2 regions of the Blautia luti genome follow, and region 1 is predicted to be linked to the other one. Evidence: riboswitches for the same ligand, from Rfam matches in the RefSeq annotation. Region 1 holds a riboswitch; the other holds the start of a gene.
The links. Region 1 has a riboswitch for cobalamin ahead of R8695_RS07100 (TroA family protein). Riboswitches for the same ligand answer to the same signal wherever they lie in the genome.
Positions count from the first base shown of each region.

Region 1 (7,856 bases):
TGTAAAGGATGGAAAAATGACAATCCATGTATCACTGGCATCCAAAAAAATTGTAAATCTTTTTGCAGGAACTGCTGAAGATGCACAGAAAGAGGGCGCAGAATTATTGGAACCAACTTCTGACAAAGTGACATACAGCGATGGGATGTCTGAAGAGGTATATGGCTTTGATATTCCGGTACCTGCCATTGATGAGGAATTTCAGGTAGCACTGATCGGAACAAAGGGCAAATGGTATGATCATAAAGTAAGCGTTAAGAATCCTGTGAAGGAAGAAGACACAGAGGTTTCCGATGATGCAGAGAAAGATACAGAAAAAACAGAAGGCAAAAAAATCGCAGATCTTGGGGTAGAGGACGGAAGTTATACTGCAGAAGTAACACTTACAGGTGGAACAGGCAGAGCAACTGTAGACTCTCCGGCAGCTATTGAGATCAAAGGAGATGAAGCTACTGCAACCATCGTATGGAGCAGCCCATATTATGACTATATGCTGGTCAATGATGAGAAGTATTTACCTGTAAATAAAGACGGCAATTCCACATTTGAAATTCCGATTGCAGAGTTCGATACAGAGATGGAAGTAACAGCAGATACTACAGCTATGAGTCAGCCTCATGCAATTGACTATACCTTAAACTTTGATTCTTCCACTCTGAAGGAAGCAGAGAAGAAAGATGCGAAATAATAAAGCAGTATAATAAAAACAACCTGCCGGTTTTCCGGCAGGTTGTTTTAGGTTATACTGCTTATTTTACTTTGATGGTAATGGTTGCAGTTTTCTTGGAACCGTCAGTAGCTTTGGCTGTGATTTTTACAGTGCCTTTTTTACCTTTGACAGCTGTTACTTTACCCTTGGAATTAACAGTGGCAATCTTTGTATTGCTGGATGTCCAGGTAAGTTTGGTGTTTGCTTTTCCGTTCTGAGTGGAAACTTTAGCTTTTAATGTTGTGCTCTTGCCGGCTTTGATGGTAGTAGTTCCGGAAAGTTTGATGCTCTTTACAGAACCCTTCATGCAGGTAAGAGTTACTTTTCCGTACTTCTTGCTTCCGTCTTTGGCAGTAGCAGTGATAGTTACAGTTTTGCCTCCTGCGTTCTTTTTGAAGGTTACAAGACCCTTGGAGTCAACAGTAGCATATTTGGTATTGCTGGACTTCCATGTTACAGCCTTGTTGGTAGCCTTGGAAGGAGTTACAGTGGCTTTCAGCTGTACTTTCTTGCCTGCTGCTACATTGCGGGAAGGAGTAGCTGAAACAGCAACTTTTGTTACTTTTACAACTGCTTTCTTAACAGTAACGGTACATGTGGCTTCTACATTGCCAGCCTTTGCAGTGATTACTGCTGTACCTTCTTTAACAGCTGTTACAGTACCATTTTCGGATACTTTGGCAACTTTTGCGTTGCTGGAAGACCATTCTACAGCATCAGTGGTATCTGATGGTGCAACGGTTGCTTTCAGTGTAAAGGATTTACCTGGTTTAAGATTTTTCTTAACTGTATTCAGAGTGATCTCTGTAGCAGGAACCTTAACAGTAACAGTACATTCGGCTTTCACATTGCCGGCAGTAGCAGTGATCACAGCTGTACCTTCTTTGATACCTGTTACAGTACCATCTTCGGATACTGTAGCTACAGTTTCGTCACTGGAAGACCATGTTACGGCATCAGTGGTATCAGCAGGAGTAACAGTAGCTGTCAATTTAAATGTTGTGCCTGCATCCAGTGTCTGGCTGTCTGTGTCCAGAGTGATCTCTGTAGCAGGAACCGATACTGGTGTGACGGTAAGAGTGCTGTTTGTTTTACTGATATTGAAGATACGTTCATACCAGGAGTCATTTCTTACAGAGTGGAAAGAAATGACAACATCTTTTTCAAGGTTATCAGATTTGAATCCATCACCGTCCCCGGAGCCTTCTCTTACTACAAGATCTGCCTTGGTATCAGTGATAGGGGTTGTAGTATCAGCCTTTGCTGCATCTTCAGCGGAACCGATGAAAACTTTATCAAAGCTGGTACTGCCCATGGTCAGATGAAGCACTTCTTCATATCCGTTGGAGTTTGGTCCACCAATGGTTTCCAGGGTAGCAGCATTCAGCCTAAACATTTTAACACTGTTTGATACTGTCAGCTCTCTGGTATAATCATAATCGCCGGTAACCAGAGTCTTGGCTTCTGTATCAATGACTGCCTGACGAGGATAGAAAGCTCTTTCCAGAGTTGATTCACCGTTCTCAAATTTGGTGAGATATTTATTGGAAATAGCTACCAGAGGAAGGTAGGTTTCACCATCTGAAACAGGAATGGTAAATGTCCATACACCATTAACTTCTTCACCTTTGATCCAGTTCTCCTGATTGTTTCCGTTGGCAACGGCTTCTTCATAAGTTCCCTTGTACAGATAATGGTAACCCTTTCCGCTTAAAGTGATGGTCAGAGTTGTACCTGTTTCATCTTTTCTGTAAAGTGCAGAAGTAACTTTGAACATTCCTGTGTTGTTGGTAGGTGTCAGCTGGGCTTTAATAACAGTGGCCGGAACTACATGAATATCAGAAGCTACAGCGTCGGGTTCTGTGGTATCTGCCATAGAAGTGGTATCAAACTGAAGTGCATAGATCTTTCTGTCCCATTGTTTCGGTGGCTTTTTCCACGGGTCAGTCAGATTCTTCTCACTGCTGTATGCCACATAGAGTGTATCAGTAAGAGATTTCACTGGAACTGTATACCAGAGTTCTTTGGTGCCGTCGTCCTTGGTGATGGTTGTAGCCTGATACCAGTCGACTTCATGATTATATACTGCCTCGCGGCTGGTCTCCTCATTGTCATCTGCGAAAGCGATGTAATCTCTTACATCCGAAGTGCTCTGCATACGAACCAGATAAGTTCCATCATCCTGCTGGGTAACAACTACGTTTTTAAAAGCATAGATACCAGTGGTTTTGCCACCTACGGTAACATTGATGGAATGAGTGCGGGATTCTGCATCAGCCTGGTCAGAAACATTTTCTTCAGCGGTGTATTCTACCTCACCTGCGCTGAATACGTCTGTATCCGTAGTGGCTGAATCAAAATCTTCTGAAGCAGAAGCCTCTGTTTCGGCAGAAGTTTCCTCTTCCGGTGTATCTGTAAATTCTGCGCTTGCTGTAAAGTCCGGATTCTCCGCAAAAGCCGGAACTGCAGAAGCAATTGGTGTAGCTGCGACTGATGCGCTGAGCAGCAGTGCAAGCAGGATTTTTCTTCTTTGCTTCATATATATTCTCCTTGCCTATTGATATATTCAGACACGTTTCCGCATGTGTCTGTGGATGGGACTGTTCCGCAGAAATTCATACAATCCAATTCTCATGATAGCACTAAAATTGTTAAAAAACAACAAAATATAAGAAAATAATAGTATATATGCTGTATACTGGTAACTGTTCACACACCACTATCCCGCGAGGCGTTTTGGCATGAATATGCCAAATATATGTGGATCATGAAAACCATTCTGCACTATGTTTATTGTGAAGAGATTATAGTGGAATGCTTGCACAGTACAGTGATATTTGCTATAATGTAAAGAAATATAGGAACTTCAGTGCCAGTATTTCTGGGCAAAAGGGAATCAGGTGTAAGTCCTGAACGATCCGGTCACTGTAAGCATAAGAGATGACCATAACAGCCATTGCATAAGATGTGAGAAGGCATGGTCAGGCAGTTAATTTGTAAGTCAGGAAACCTGCTGAAGGATCAGTGAATCGCTTCCGATGAAAGCAGAAATTCACAAAAACGAAACATCCGGCCGTCAGGAAAGAGATGTTTTATTTGTGCGAATAAAGTCTACTCATCTAAAAGGGAGTAGGCTTTTTTGTGAGAAAGTATACTTTTGAGAAAGTACAGTCCTATATTGTAATCTTAATTATAAAAAAGGAGAGAAAAAGTATGCAGGCGAAAAAATTTCTTGCCACTCTGCTCGCAGTGACAATGACCGCAGCGCCCACAGTTCCGTATCCAGTATCCGCGGCAGAAACCGAGGTGCACGGAGAAAATGACAGACAGGTACAGGAAGAAGAACAAAGTACAGAGGAAACTACACAGACAGAAAGCACAGAAGATACAGAACAGGAGATACAGCTGAATGAAGAATTCCTGCAGATCCTGTCAAAAACGGCAGTCTGGGATGGAGATTCTATTCTGATCGATGTTGTATCAGCAAACACAGAATACAATAAACTTTATATCGGCAGCCGTACAGATGAGGAAAAGGATCCGGTGATCGAAGGCGTGCAGGATGAAGAAGGAAATTATCATTACCGTTTCTACATTGATCCTGCAGATCTGGGAAAAAAGGCAGCCTATGTTCCATGCAGCACAGACACCGGCGAATGGTATGATGCAGAAGATCTTTATCTGCAGCTTCCTGAAGAGGCAGAGCAGGAAACAGGGGATGATGTAGGCGATGATATAGAGAATACAGCGGACAACGACGCGCAGGATGCAGAGGACACAGCAGACACAGAAGATACTTCCTCAGATGATGAAGCAGACAGCAGTACCGTAGATGATGAAAACGGAACACTTTCCCCATCACACGGTGATTCCCAGGAGGATTCCATGTGGAAGATCGATGGTCTGGAAGAAGACAGTGATGAGGCAGATGAAGATTTTTACAGGATTGACGGCCTGGAGGAAGACTCTGAAGATGCAGAAGAAACTCAGAATACAGAAGAATCTGAAGATCCAGCAGGACCTCTGGTATCAGCAGCTTTCCAGGCGATGACAGATGGAACCTATCAGGCAGATGATTTCTCCTTTACAGGAGGAACAGGAAAGACGAAGATCACCTGCGAGAATATTATCGTACGGGATGGAATGCTTTATGCAACCATTAAATTCAGCAGCACCAAATTTATCCGTCTGATCGTAGGCGGTGTAGAATATCAGTCGACCAGCAATGAAGGCGGATCTTACTTCGAGATTCCTGTGAAGGTAAATACGGATATGGATATCACTGGCACCACTATTGCCATGGAAGAACCCCATGATATCACTTATACCATACATATTACCAAGGAAGGTTTTGTAAATCCTTCCATTACACCGATGCCGGGTCCAACAGCTACCCCGGTACCTGTAAAAACGCCAACTCCAACGCCCAAGCCAACAGCGACTCCTACCCCGAAGCCTACTCAGACGCCGTCCACTACTGTACCGAAAGACGGAACTTATACAGGATCTGTAGAGCATATATCCGGTACGGCCACTATGTTTAAGATCATTGACTGTAAGATCAAAGTCAAAAAGGGAAAGATCACAGCTACGATCACATTAAGCGGCACAGGCTATGACAAGCTGTTTTTGGGAACAAAGAAAGCAGCCCTGAAAGCAAGTGACAGTAAACTGATCCCATATAAAGTGAATAAAAATGGCCAGTATACCTATGAAGTACCGCTGTCAGGTTTGAATAAAGACATTAAATTGGCAGCACGTTCCCACCGTTATTATGAAGCCGGTGAGAAAGATAAGATGTGGTATGATCATACTCTGAAATTTACGGCAGATACCGGAAATTCAGGAAGTGCAACCCCTACCCCGACTCCAACCCGGACTCCAGCTAAGACACCGACGCCAAGTCCGACTCCAACTCCGTCTTCAGGCGGTGAAAGCGGAACAGGTGGTGGAAGCAATTCCGGAGGCGGAGGCAGCACTGGCGGTAATACCTCAGGTGGAAACAATAATTATTCCTCGAAGACAGACGGCCAGACCAGCCAGGTAGATTCTTCAGCAGGAGGATTAAAGGACGGCGAATACGGTTCCGGAGATTTCTCTTTCTCATGGGAAGGTGGAACAGGAACTCATGGTCTGAATATTACCTGTGACAAGATCAGTGTAGAAAGCGGACAGGCATGGGCATATGTTACATTCAGCAGCAGTAAATGGATTTATCTGAAGGCAAGCGGAAATCAGTATGATCCGGTAGAACAGGGAAGTGATTACACAACCTTCAAGATCCCTGTACAGTTAAATGCCAACAATAAAGTAGTAGGCTGCACCACAGCCATGTCCAAACCATATGAGATCGAATATACTCTCTATTTCGGTATGGATATTCCGGACAGCAGCTCAGGCAGCGGCAGTACTTCTTCTGTCAGTGCAAAATCAGCAGCTGGCACAGACAGTTCCAAGAAAGTAGAAAAAGGGGAAGAAGCCGAAACAGATGCAGGTACTGTATACATGGATGAGAATGCACCGAAGATCACAGGTCTGGAATACCAGAGTTCTCTGAAACTGGAGCATTCTAAATTGTTTAAACTTCATTATTATAATAATGATATGACGGTCCTGGAAATTACTGTGAAAGAGAATGCAGACAAGAAAGCAGGTACAGACAGCACAGCGGATACTGCAGCAGAGACAGAAACTCAGACAGAGACAGCAGCGGACACTGTGAAAACTTCCAGTGGTTCCGGTTCTGAAGAGGGAGAGGAAGGAAGCTCTGCCACAGAACAGGATTATGCGAAACTGTATAAGAATGATACAATCCAGTATCTCCTGGTACCAGAGGACAAAAAGGATCAGATCCCTGCAGGAATCGACAAGTCCATTATCGTAGTCCAGCTTCCGGTGGATAAATCCTATATAGCATCCGACATAGCACTGGAAATGATCGATAAGATCAGTGCAGATAAAAATGTAGCAGCTGTTTCTGCGGCCAAAGATGACTGCAAAGTAGATAATATCAAGAAATCACTGGAAAAGGGAGAAATCATTTCTGCCGGAACTTATGATAAAGTGGATCTGAAGTCTCTGCTGAAAGCAAAGTGCAATCTGGCAGTGATCCCGTCCGATATTTTAAAGGAGGAGAAAACTGATCAGACTTCAGCAGATTCTGATGAGACAGCTATGACAGAGCTGGCAGGTAAATTTGCGATCCTTAAGATCCCGGTGATCATTGACCGCTCAAAAGATGAAGAAGACACCCTTGCGAAATATGAATGGAGCAAAGTATACGGCGCACTTTTCGGATGCGAAAAAGAAGCAGCCAAGCTCTATGAATCCGCAGTAAAAGCACATGACAAAGAATAATACAAGGAGAAAATCATGAGAGAAAAAAAATTACATATGCTGTTTATCCCTCTTCTGGCAGCTTGTATGTTTCTGGCAGCAATTTTCGGCTATACATACAGTGTAAAAGCAGAAGATGAATCCTCTGCTCCGAAGATCGAGGGACTGGAATTTCAGTCAGAAATGGAAAATCAGTTTGCAGAATGTTTCCATATTTATTATTACAATGATGATTATACATTGATCGATGTACCGGGCAGCGGACAGTTCCTTCTGGTTCCGGAAGGAAAGACTGCTCCGGAGGGATTGGATGAAAACATTGTAGTCCTGCAGAAACCGCTGGACAAGATTTACCTGGCAGCTACTTCCTCCATGGCGCTGTTTTCCGCTCTGGATGCCCTGGATCACATTAAATTTTCCTCTCTTCAGGAATCCGGCTGGTATGTAGACACAGCCAAACAGGCGATGGAAAACGGAGATATCGTATTCGCAGGAAAGTACAGTGAACCGGATTATGAACTTCTGGTAAATTCTGAATGTAACCTGGCGATTGAATCAACCATGATCCTCCACACTCCAAAGGTGCAGGATATGATCGAACAGATGGGAATCCCTGTATTTACAGACCGTTCCAGTTATGAAACACATCCTCTCGGAAGAACGGAATGGATCAAGGTTTATGCAGAGATGGTAGATAAGAGAGAGGAAGCGCAGAAGTTCTTTGACGAACAGGCGAAGATCATTACACAGCTGAAGGATTTCAAGAATACAGAGAAAACAGTTGCCTTTTTCTATATGAGTTCTGACGGTT
Region 1 is NZ_AP028156.1:1,514,534-1,522,389, forward strand. It holds gene R8695_RS07090 (hypothetical protein) at 1-688, shown strand, start outside; gene R8695_RS07095 (Ig-like domain-containing protein) at 750-3,248, opposite strand; cobalamin riboswitch at 3,560-3,741, shown strand; gene R8695_RS07100 (TroA family protein) at 3,923-7,066, shown strand; gene R8695_RS07105 (ABC transporter substrate-binding protein) at 7,082-7,856, shown strand, end outside.

Region 2 (7,856 bases), 880 kb from region 1:
GGATTTTGACAGAGAGAAATTCCTGCAGCAGTGCAGAAGATTCAATCTGCCCACAGACAAGAAAATCAAAGAATTTTCCACTGGTATGAAAGCAAAGTTTAAAGTACTGGCAGCATTAAGCCATAAGGCAGAACTGCTGATTCTGGATGAGCCCACAGTTGGTCTGGATGTGATCGCCAGGGATGAGGTGCTGAACATGCTGAGAGAATATATGGAAGAAAATGAAAGCAGTTCTATTCTGATCAGTTCCCATATTTCATCAGATCTGGAGAGTCTTTGTGACGATTTTTATATGATCCATGCCGGAAAAATTATTCTTCATGAGGATACAGATGTACTGCTGTCAGATTATGCAGTTCTTAAAGTTTCAGAAGAAGAGTACGAAAAACTGGATCAGCAATACCTTATTAAGATCCGGAAAGAGGCTTATGGATACAGGTGTCTGACAAACCAGAAACAATTTTATATGGAAAATTATCCGGATGTTGTAATTGAGAATGGAAAGATTGATGATCTGGTAGTGATGATGGAGGAACAGGTATGAAGGGATTATTTGTAAAGGATATAGAACTGATGAAACAGCAGAAACAGTTTTTTATCCTGGTTGTTGTAATGGAAGTCATCCTGAATCTGGCAGGAAGCGGGAGTGTCAGTTTTGCTACAGGATATTTTACGTTTGTCACAGCAATTTTTGCCATTACGACTATAAGTTATGATGAGTTTGATAATGGTCTTGCATTTCTTATGACCTTGCCGGTTACCAGAAAACAATATGTGGCAGAGAAATATCTGCTGGGAGCAGGGCTTACGGCTGCAGCGTGGGGAATTACAACGATAACGGGAGTGATCTGCAAAGGCGTGGCAGAGCTTCAGGGGGACCTGAGTGAGACTATCATCGACAGCCTGATATACATTCCACTGGCACTTCTTATGTTGACGGCATCACTCCCGCTTGTAATACATTTTGGAGCGGAAAAAGGACGTTATATTGCAATGGTCATGTGGGCTATTATAATTGCCGTAGTTTATAGTCTGATAAAAACAATTGGACTTTCAGCAGACGCAGTCGATGCATGGCTGAATGGACTGAACCGGGGAATGGTATTGGCCGGAGCTGTATTGTTTACAGTAATTGTATATATGGGATCTTATTGGGGTAGTGTACGGCTTATGGAGAAGAAAGAATTTTGATGTGTCTCGAATATAGTTGTAATTATAAATGCAGTGTGCTAAAATTATATCAGCGTAATTGAATAGCTGTTAAGTGAACATTATCATATGCAGATTCTGTGTATGATAATGTGAGAGGGAATCAGGTGAAATGCCTGAACGGTTGCGGCCACTGTATACAGAAAAAAGCGGGATTGTAATATGTCATTGCATAAATATGTGAGAAGGCGGAATCCGGCTGCCAGAGAGTATCTGGAAATATTTCTGATACAACATTCATGAACTGCTGAAGCATGGATGTTGTATCAGTTTTTATTTTGTGGAAACTTTCTGTGATCTGTGAGTCAGGAAACCTGCCTGACAGTGTAAAGAAGGAGCTTCCGTAAAAAGTATCCGTTATTTTTATCACTTCTATTTTACTTTTTCTGAAGTTCCATCTTTTCGGTTACACGAACAAGTAAACGACATATACGAAAAGAGAGGAAGTCAAATGAAAAACAGGTATTTATCTACAAGAATTATGGCAATTATGATGGCAGCAGCTATGGTAGTTTCCGCAGCTCCGGCAGCTTTTGCAGCAGAGAGAGCAGACTCTGAGACGATCAAAGAGGACAACCAGCCGGCAGCAGATGCAGATGCAGACGCACAGGATTCAGCAGATGCAGATAAAACAGCAGACGCAGAAGGTACAAAGACAGAATATCCTCTGACCATCACAACCTATGATTATGATGGAAATGAAATTGAAACAACCTATGAAAAGGCACCGGAGAAAGTTCTTGCTGTATATCAGGGAAGCATTGAAACTATGCTGAAACTTGGACTGGAAGACCGCCTTGTAGCTACAGCGGGTCTTGATAATGAAGTTCCGGATGATCTCAAAGAAGCATTCTCTAAAACAAATTATCTTGATGAATTTACCCCATCCCTTGAGACTGTAACGATGTTGGAGCCAGACATGATCTTATCCTGGAGTTCCCTGTTCTCTGATAAAAACCTCGGAAATGTAACAGACTGGATCGACAAAGGCTGCAACGCCTATTACAACACAAACACACGCCCTGACGGAGACAGAACTCTGGAAAATGAATTTACAGATATTTTAAACCTTGGAAAGATTTTTGATGTACAGGACAAAGCACAGGCAATCGTAGATGATGCAAAGGCAGTGATCGATAAAACTCTTACAGCAACAGCAGATGTAGAAGAGAAACCAAGCGTAATGGTTTTGGAACCTCTTGGAGAAGATATCACAAACTATGGTGCAAAGAGCCTTGGTGGAGATATGGTAACACAGTTAGGTGCGACTCTGGCAAACCCGGATGCTTCTACAGTTGGAAAAGAAGATATTATTGCAGCAAATCCTGACGTAATTTTCGTAGTATATATGCCATATGCAGGAGATGATCCGGAAACAGTTAAGAATGACCAGCTTGCAGTTATTCAGGATGACGAAGCACTTCAGAGTCTTGACGCTGTAAAGAACGGTCGTGTTTATCCGATCATGCTCAGCGAGATGTATGCAAGTGCAACACGTACACAGGATGGAATCGAAACATTTGCAAAAGGATTATACCCGGACGTTAATCTTGACTGATTGAGGAAAATACAGTGAAAGAACAGGTTTCACAGACAAAAAAAGGCAGTGTGCTCAGAACATCCATGTATGTGGCAGTCCTCATCGGACTTGCAGGATTTCTTATTTTTTCCATACTTGCGGCGATTACTTTTGGTAATGCTGATCTGTCGCTGAAGGATGTGTACAGTGTCATTGTTTATAAATTATTTCATATAAAAAGTCTGTCTGCCTATGCAGAAGGTGCAATTCACGATGTTGTATGGCTGATCCGACTGCCCAGAGTCCTGTTGGCTCTGGCAGTTGGAATGGCTCTTTCTGTATGTGGCGTAGTAATGCAGGCGATCGTGCAGAACCCGCTGGCAGATCCTTATGTACTGGGTATTTCATCTGGTGCATCCCTTGGTGCAACGCTGGCAATCATGCTCGGAATCGGAAGCTTTCTTGGCGGGAACTCTGTCGGAGTTACTGCTTTTATTGGCGCGATGATCACCTCCTTTGCAGTTATTGCTATTGCAAATATGGGAGGAAAGGCAACATCAGCTAAGCTGATCCTTGCCGGAATGGCGGTCAGTGCGGTATGCTCTGCTTTTTCAAATTTTGTTATTTACATTACAAATGACAAAAATGCAGCTACGGAAGTTATGAAATGGAGCATGGGAAGTCTTGCAGGGGCAAGCTGGGCCAGAGTAGGTGTGATGCTTCCGGTTACTCTGATATGTGTGGTCATCTTCTGGACACAGTATCGAAATCTGAATCTGATGCTTTTGGGAGATGAAGTTTCTATCACACTTGGAACAGATTTACACAGATTGAGAACATTTTACCTGATTGTTGCTTCTGTAATGATTGGATTTGCCGTATATTGTGCTGGCGTGATCGGATTTGTAGGACTTGTGATTCCTCATGTAGTCAGGATTCTGTTTGGAACTGACCACAGAAGATTACTTCCACTGAGCGCACTTCTTGGCGCGTCTTTTCTGATCTGGTGTGATGTGGCATGTCGTGTGATCCTGAAGAATTCTGAGATGCCGATTGGTGTGCTGGTATCAATTATCGGTGCTCCATGCTTTATTTATCTGCTTGTGCGGAAATCCTATGGATTTGGAGGTAGCAAGTAATGAAGATCACTACAAAAGATATTCAGGTTGGATTTCACGCCCGACAGATATTAAAAGGCATTTCCATAGAGTCACAGGACAAAGAACTGGTAGGAATCATCGGGCCAAATGGAAGCGGAAAGTCGACGTTGTTAAAATGTATCTACCGTATTCTGAAGCCAGATGCAGGTGCTGTTTATCTGGATGGAGAGGAACTTCATTCTATGAGTGTCAAGAGTTCTGCAAGGAAAATGGCGGTTGTGGCACAGCATAATTACTACAATTTTGATTTCACAGTGCGAGAGGTTGTCCTTATGGGACGTGCACCACATAAAAAAACACTGGAACGAGATAATGCGAAAGATTATCAGATTGTGGATGAAGCATTGAGAACGGTGCAGATGGAGACGTTTGCAGACCGCACATTCTCGACTCTTTCAGGTGGAGAACAGCAGAGAGTAATTCTGGCAAGGGCACTGGCACAGCAGACACCTGCACTGATTCTTGACGAGCCGACGAACCATCTGGACATTACACATCAGATCATGCTGATGGAACTGGTAAAGAAGCTTAACGTAACTGTAATATCAGCTATCCATGATCTGAATATTGCGGCGGCATACTGCGATAAGATTTATGTATTGAAAGATGGTGTGCTGGAAGGATATGGAACTCCACAGGAAGTACTCACTCCGGAGCTGATCAAAAGGATTTACCAGGTAGATTCGGAAGTGGTAAATGACAGCCGCGGGAAGATGCATATTTTATTTTTATAATATGAGAATTGACAGGCCAGAGTCAGGAATGTTTTGACTCTGGCCTGCTGTATATGGGGGAATAAAGATGAATAAGATAGGAATTTTAACGTGTATTCATACTAATAATGTATGCGCCAGAGTTGGATGCCTGGCAGCATTTCAGAACAGAACCGATTTCTTTCAGGATTATCCGGAAGATACCTGTCTGGCAGCAATGATGACCTGCAATGGATGCAAAGACGCCAACCCGACAGACCCCATAGAAGACAAAGGAATCCTGGAAAAGATAGACAGACTGGTCAGCGAAAAGATCAGTGCCATCCACGTAGGTGTCTGTCGTCTCCCGGATGGAAAGCATGAATGTCCAAGGATGACACAGATCTGCAATATGATAGAAAAACGTGGAATCAAAGTGATCAGAGGAACACATAAAGAATAAAAAAGTTTCTATACAATTTATAAAATAAAAAGAATATAAAATGCCTTGAATATGGAGCTTAAAATTAATTGTGATATGAAATAAATGAACGTATAATAGCAGAACTCTATTGGATTTCTCTATATCAGTATGTTAAAATAATTAACTGATAAAGCTGACAGATAGAACGTTAAAAAATATATACTGATTATTCATAAGAAAAAAGGAGTTCTAAATATACTATGGAGAAACTTGTTGTAGGTATCCTTGCCCACGTAGATGCAGGTAAGACTACGTTGTCGGAGGGAATTTTATATTTAACGGGAAAAATCCGTAAGCTGGGGCGTGTGGATCATAAGGATGCGTATCTGGACACTTATAACCTGGAGAGGGAGCGTGGAATTACGATTTTTTCCAAGCAGGCGGAGTTTGAACTGGGGAACAGGGGGATAACTTTGCTGGATACGCCGGGGCATGTGGATTTCTCGGCGGAAATGGAGAGGACACTGCAGGTTCTGGATTATGCCATTCTTGTGATAAATGGAGCGGATGGTGTGCAGGGGCATACCATGACCTTATGGAGACTTCTGGCAAGATACCAGATCCCTACATTTCTGTTTATCAATAAAATGGACCAGGATGGAACAGATAAAGAGAAAATTCTGGCAGAATTAAAGAAGCGATTAAGTGATAATTGCGTTGATTTCACCTGGGAAAAATCAGATCTGCAGTCTCAGTTTCTGGAAGATATTTCTGTCTGTGATGAAGAACTGCTTGAAAAATATCTGGAAATAGAGGAAATATCAACATCAGATATCCGAAAAGTAATCAAAGAGCGAAAACTTTTCCCATGTTTCTTCGGTTCTGCTCTGAAAATGACAGGGGTAGAAGAATTCCTTCATGGGCTGGAAAAATACTGTGAGACACCAGAATATCCTTCAGAGTTTGGTGCAAAAGTATTCAAGATTGCCAGAGACGATCAGGGCAATCGTTTAAGCTATATGAAAATCACCGGAGGAACATTGAAGGTAAAGGAACTTCTCACAGATACAGAGAAGGCAGATCAGATCCGTATCTATTCCGGTGCGAAATTTGAACTGGCAAAAGAAGCTCCGGCAGGAACTATCTGCGCAGTAACCGGCCTGTCCCAGACACATCCGGGACAGGGATTTGGAATTGAACGGGAATCTGAGATGCCAGTTCTGGAACCTGTATTAAATTACAGAATTCTGCTTCCTGAGGACTGTGATGTTCACCAGATGCTTAAGAAACTCAAAGAGCTGGAAGAGGAGGAACCGGAACTTCACATTGTATGGAACGAACAGCTTGGAGAAATCCATGCCATGCTGATGGGTGAGGTTCAGATCGAGATATTAAAGCATCTGATCTGGGAGCGTTTCCATGTAGCAGTAGAATTTGGCACAGGAAATATCGTATATAAAGAAACTATTGCAGAACCAGTAGAAGGTGTGGGACATTTTGAACCGCTGCGCCATTACGCAGAAGTCCACCTGCTTCTGGAACCGGGAGAACCTGGAAGTGGATTGCAGTTCTTTACTGCATGCAGTGAAGACGTGCTGGACCGTAACTGGCAGCGCCTGATCCTGACTCATCTGGAAGAACGGGAACATCCGGGAGTATTAACTGGCTCTCCGATCACAGATATGCAGATTACCCTGATCACAGGACGTGCCCATCTGAAACATACAGAAGGCGGCGATTTCCGGCAGGCGACATACAGGGCAGTGCGTCAGGGATTAAAAAAAGCAAAGAGTGTTTTACTTGAGCCATATTATGAGTTCCGACTTGAAATCCCGGGAGATATGATCGGACGTGCTATGACTGACATCCAGAAAATGAACGGAACTTTCCAGCAGCCGGAAGCATATGAAGATGACATGATGGTGTTGAGAGGAAGTGCACCGGTATCCACGATGCGCGATTACCAGACACAGGTAACCTCCTATACCAAAGGCCGGGGCAGATTATTCTGTTCTCTGAAAGGTTATGCACCATGTCAGAATCAGGATGAGATTGTCGATGAGATTGGATATGACTCCGAACGTGACCTGGACAATCCGACAGGTTCTGTATTCTGTGCTCATGGAGCCGGATTCGTGGTGCCGTGGTATGAAGTAGAAGATTATATGCACTTAGAAGGTGTGGATGAATCTGAACTGAGTGGAAGTATAGCTGAGGAAGAATATGGAACAGGAAATGCAGGAACTGCAACTGGCGGTGAATTTTCAAGTGTTTCCAGGACAGAAGGACAGGGAAGAAACAGGAATAGTCCCGATCAGGCAGATTCTGGATATCGTCCACCTAAGAATGCGGGGGTAGGAAGTTACGAGGATGAAGAAGAGCTGAAAGCAATCTTTGAGCGCACCTTCGGACCGGTCAAACGTTATAAAGAGCCGCAGTTTAAACGAACATTTTCTTCTAGAACTGACAGCAGCTATTACCGCAACAGTTCATCTGCAAAGAAGAAAGAGAAAGAGTATCTTCTTGTAGACGGTTACAATATCATCTATGCATGGGAAGATTTAAAGGAACTGGCGGATGCGAATCTCCATGCAGCTCAGACAAAACTGATGGATATCCTGAGCAACTATCAGGGATTTAAGAAATGTACGTTAATTCTTGTATTTGATGCTTACAAGGTAGAAGGTCATGTAGAAGAAGTAATCACCTATCATAACATCCATGTAGTCTACACGAAAGAAGCTGAAACCGCAGACCAGTACATTGAGAAAACGGTCCATAAGATCGGCCGTGAAAACCAGGTAACAGTAGCCACATCCGATGGTCTGGAGCAGATCATCATCATGGGTCAG
Region 2 is NZ_AP028156.1:637,955-645,810, forward strand. It holds gene R8695_RS02995 (ABC transporter ATP-binding protein) at 1-544, shown strand, start outside; gene R8695_RS03000 (ABC-2 transporter permease) at 541-1,191, shown strand; cobalamin riboswitch at 1,272-1,545, shown strand; gene R8695_RS03005 (ABC transporter substrate-binding protein) at 1,661-2,767, shown strand; gene R8695_RS03010 (FecCD family ABC transporter permease) at 2,782-3,867, shown strand; gene R8695_RS03015 (ABC transporter ATP-binding protein) at 3,867-4,622, shown strand; gene R8695_RS03020 (CGGC domain-containing protein) at 4,690-5,043, shown strand; gene R8695_RS03025 (translation factor GTPase family protein) at 5,265-7,856, shown strand, end outside.
Region 2: linked by a shared signal. The riboswitch ahead of R8695_RS03005 (ABC transporter substrate-binding protein) and the one ahead of R8695_RS07100 (TroA family protein) in region 1 are both predicted to bind cobalamin.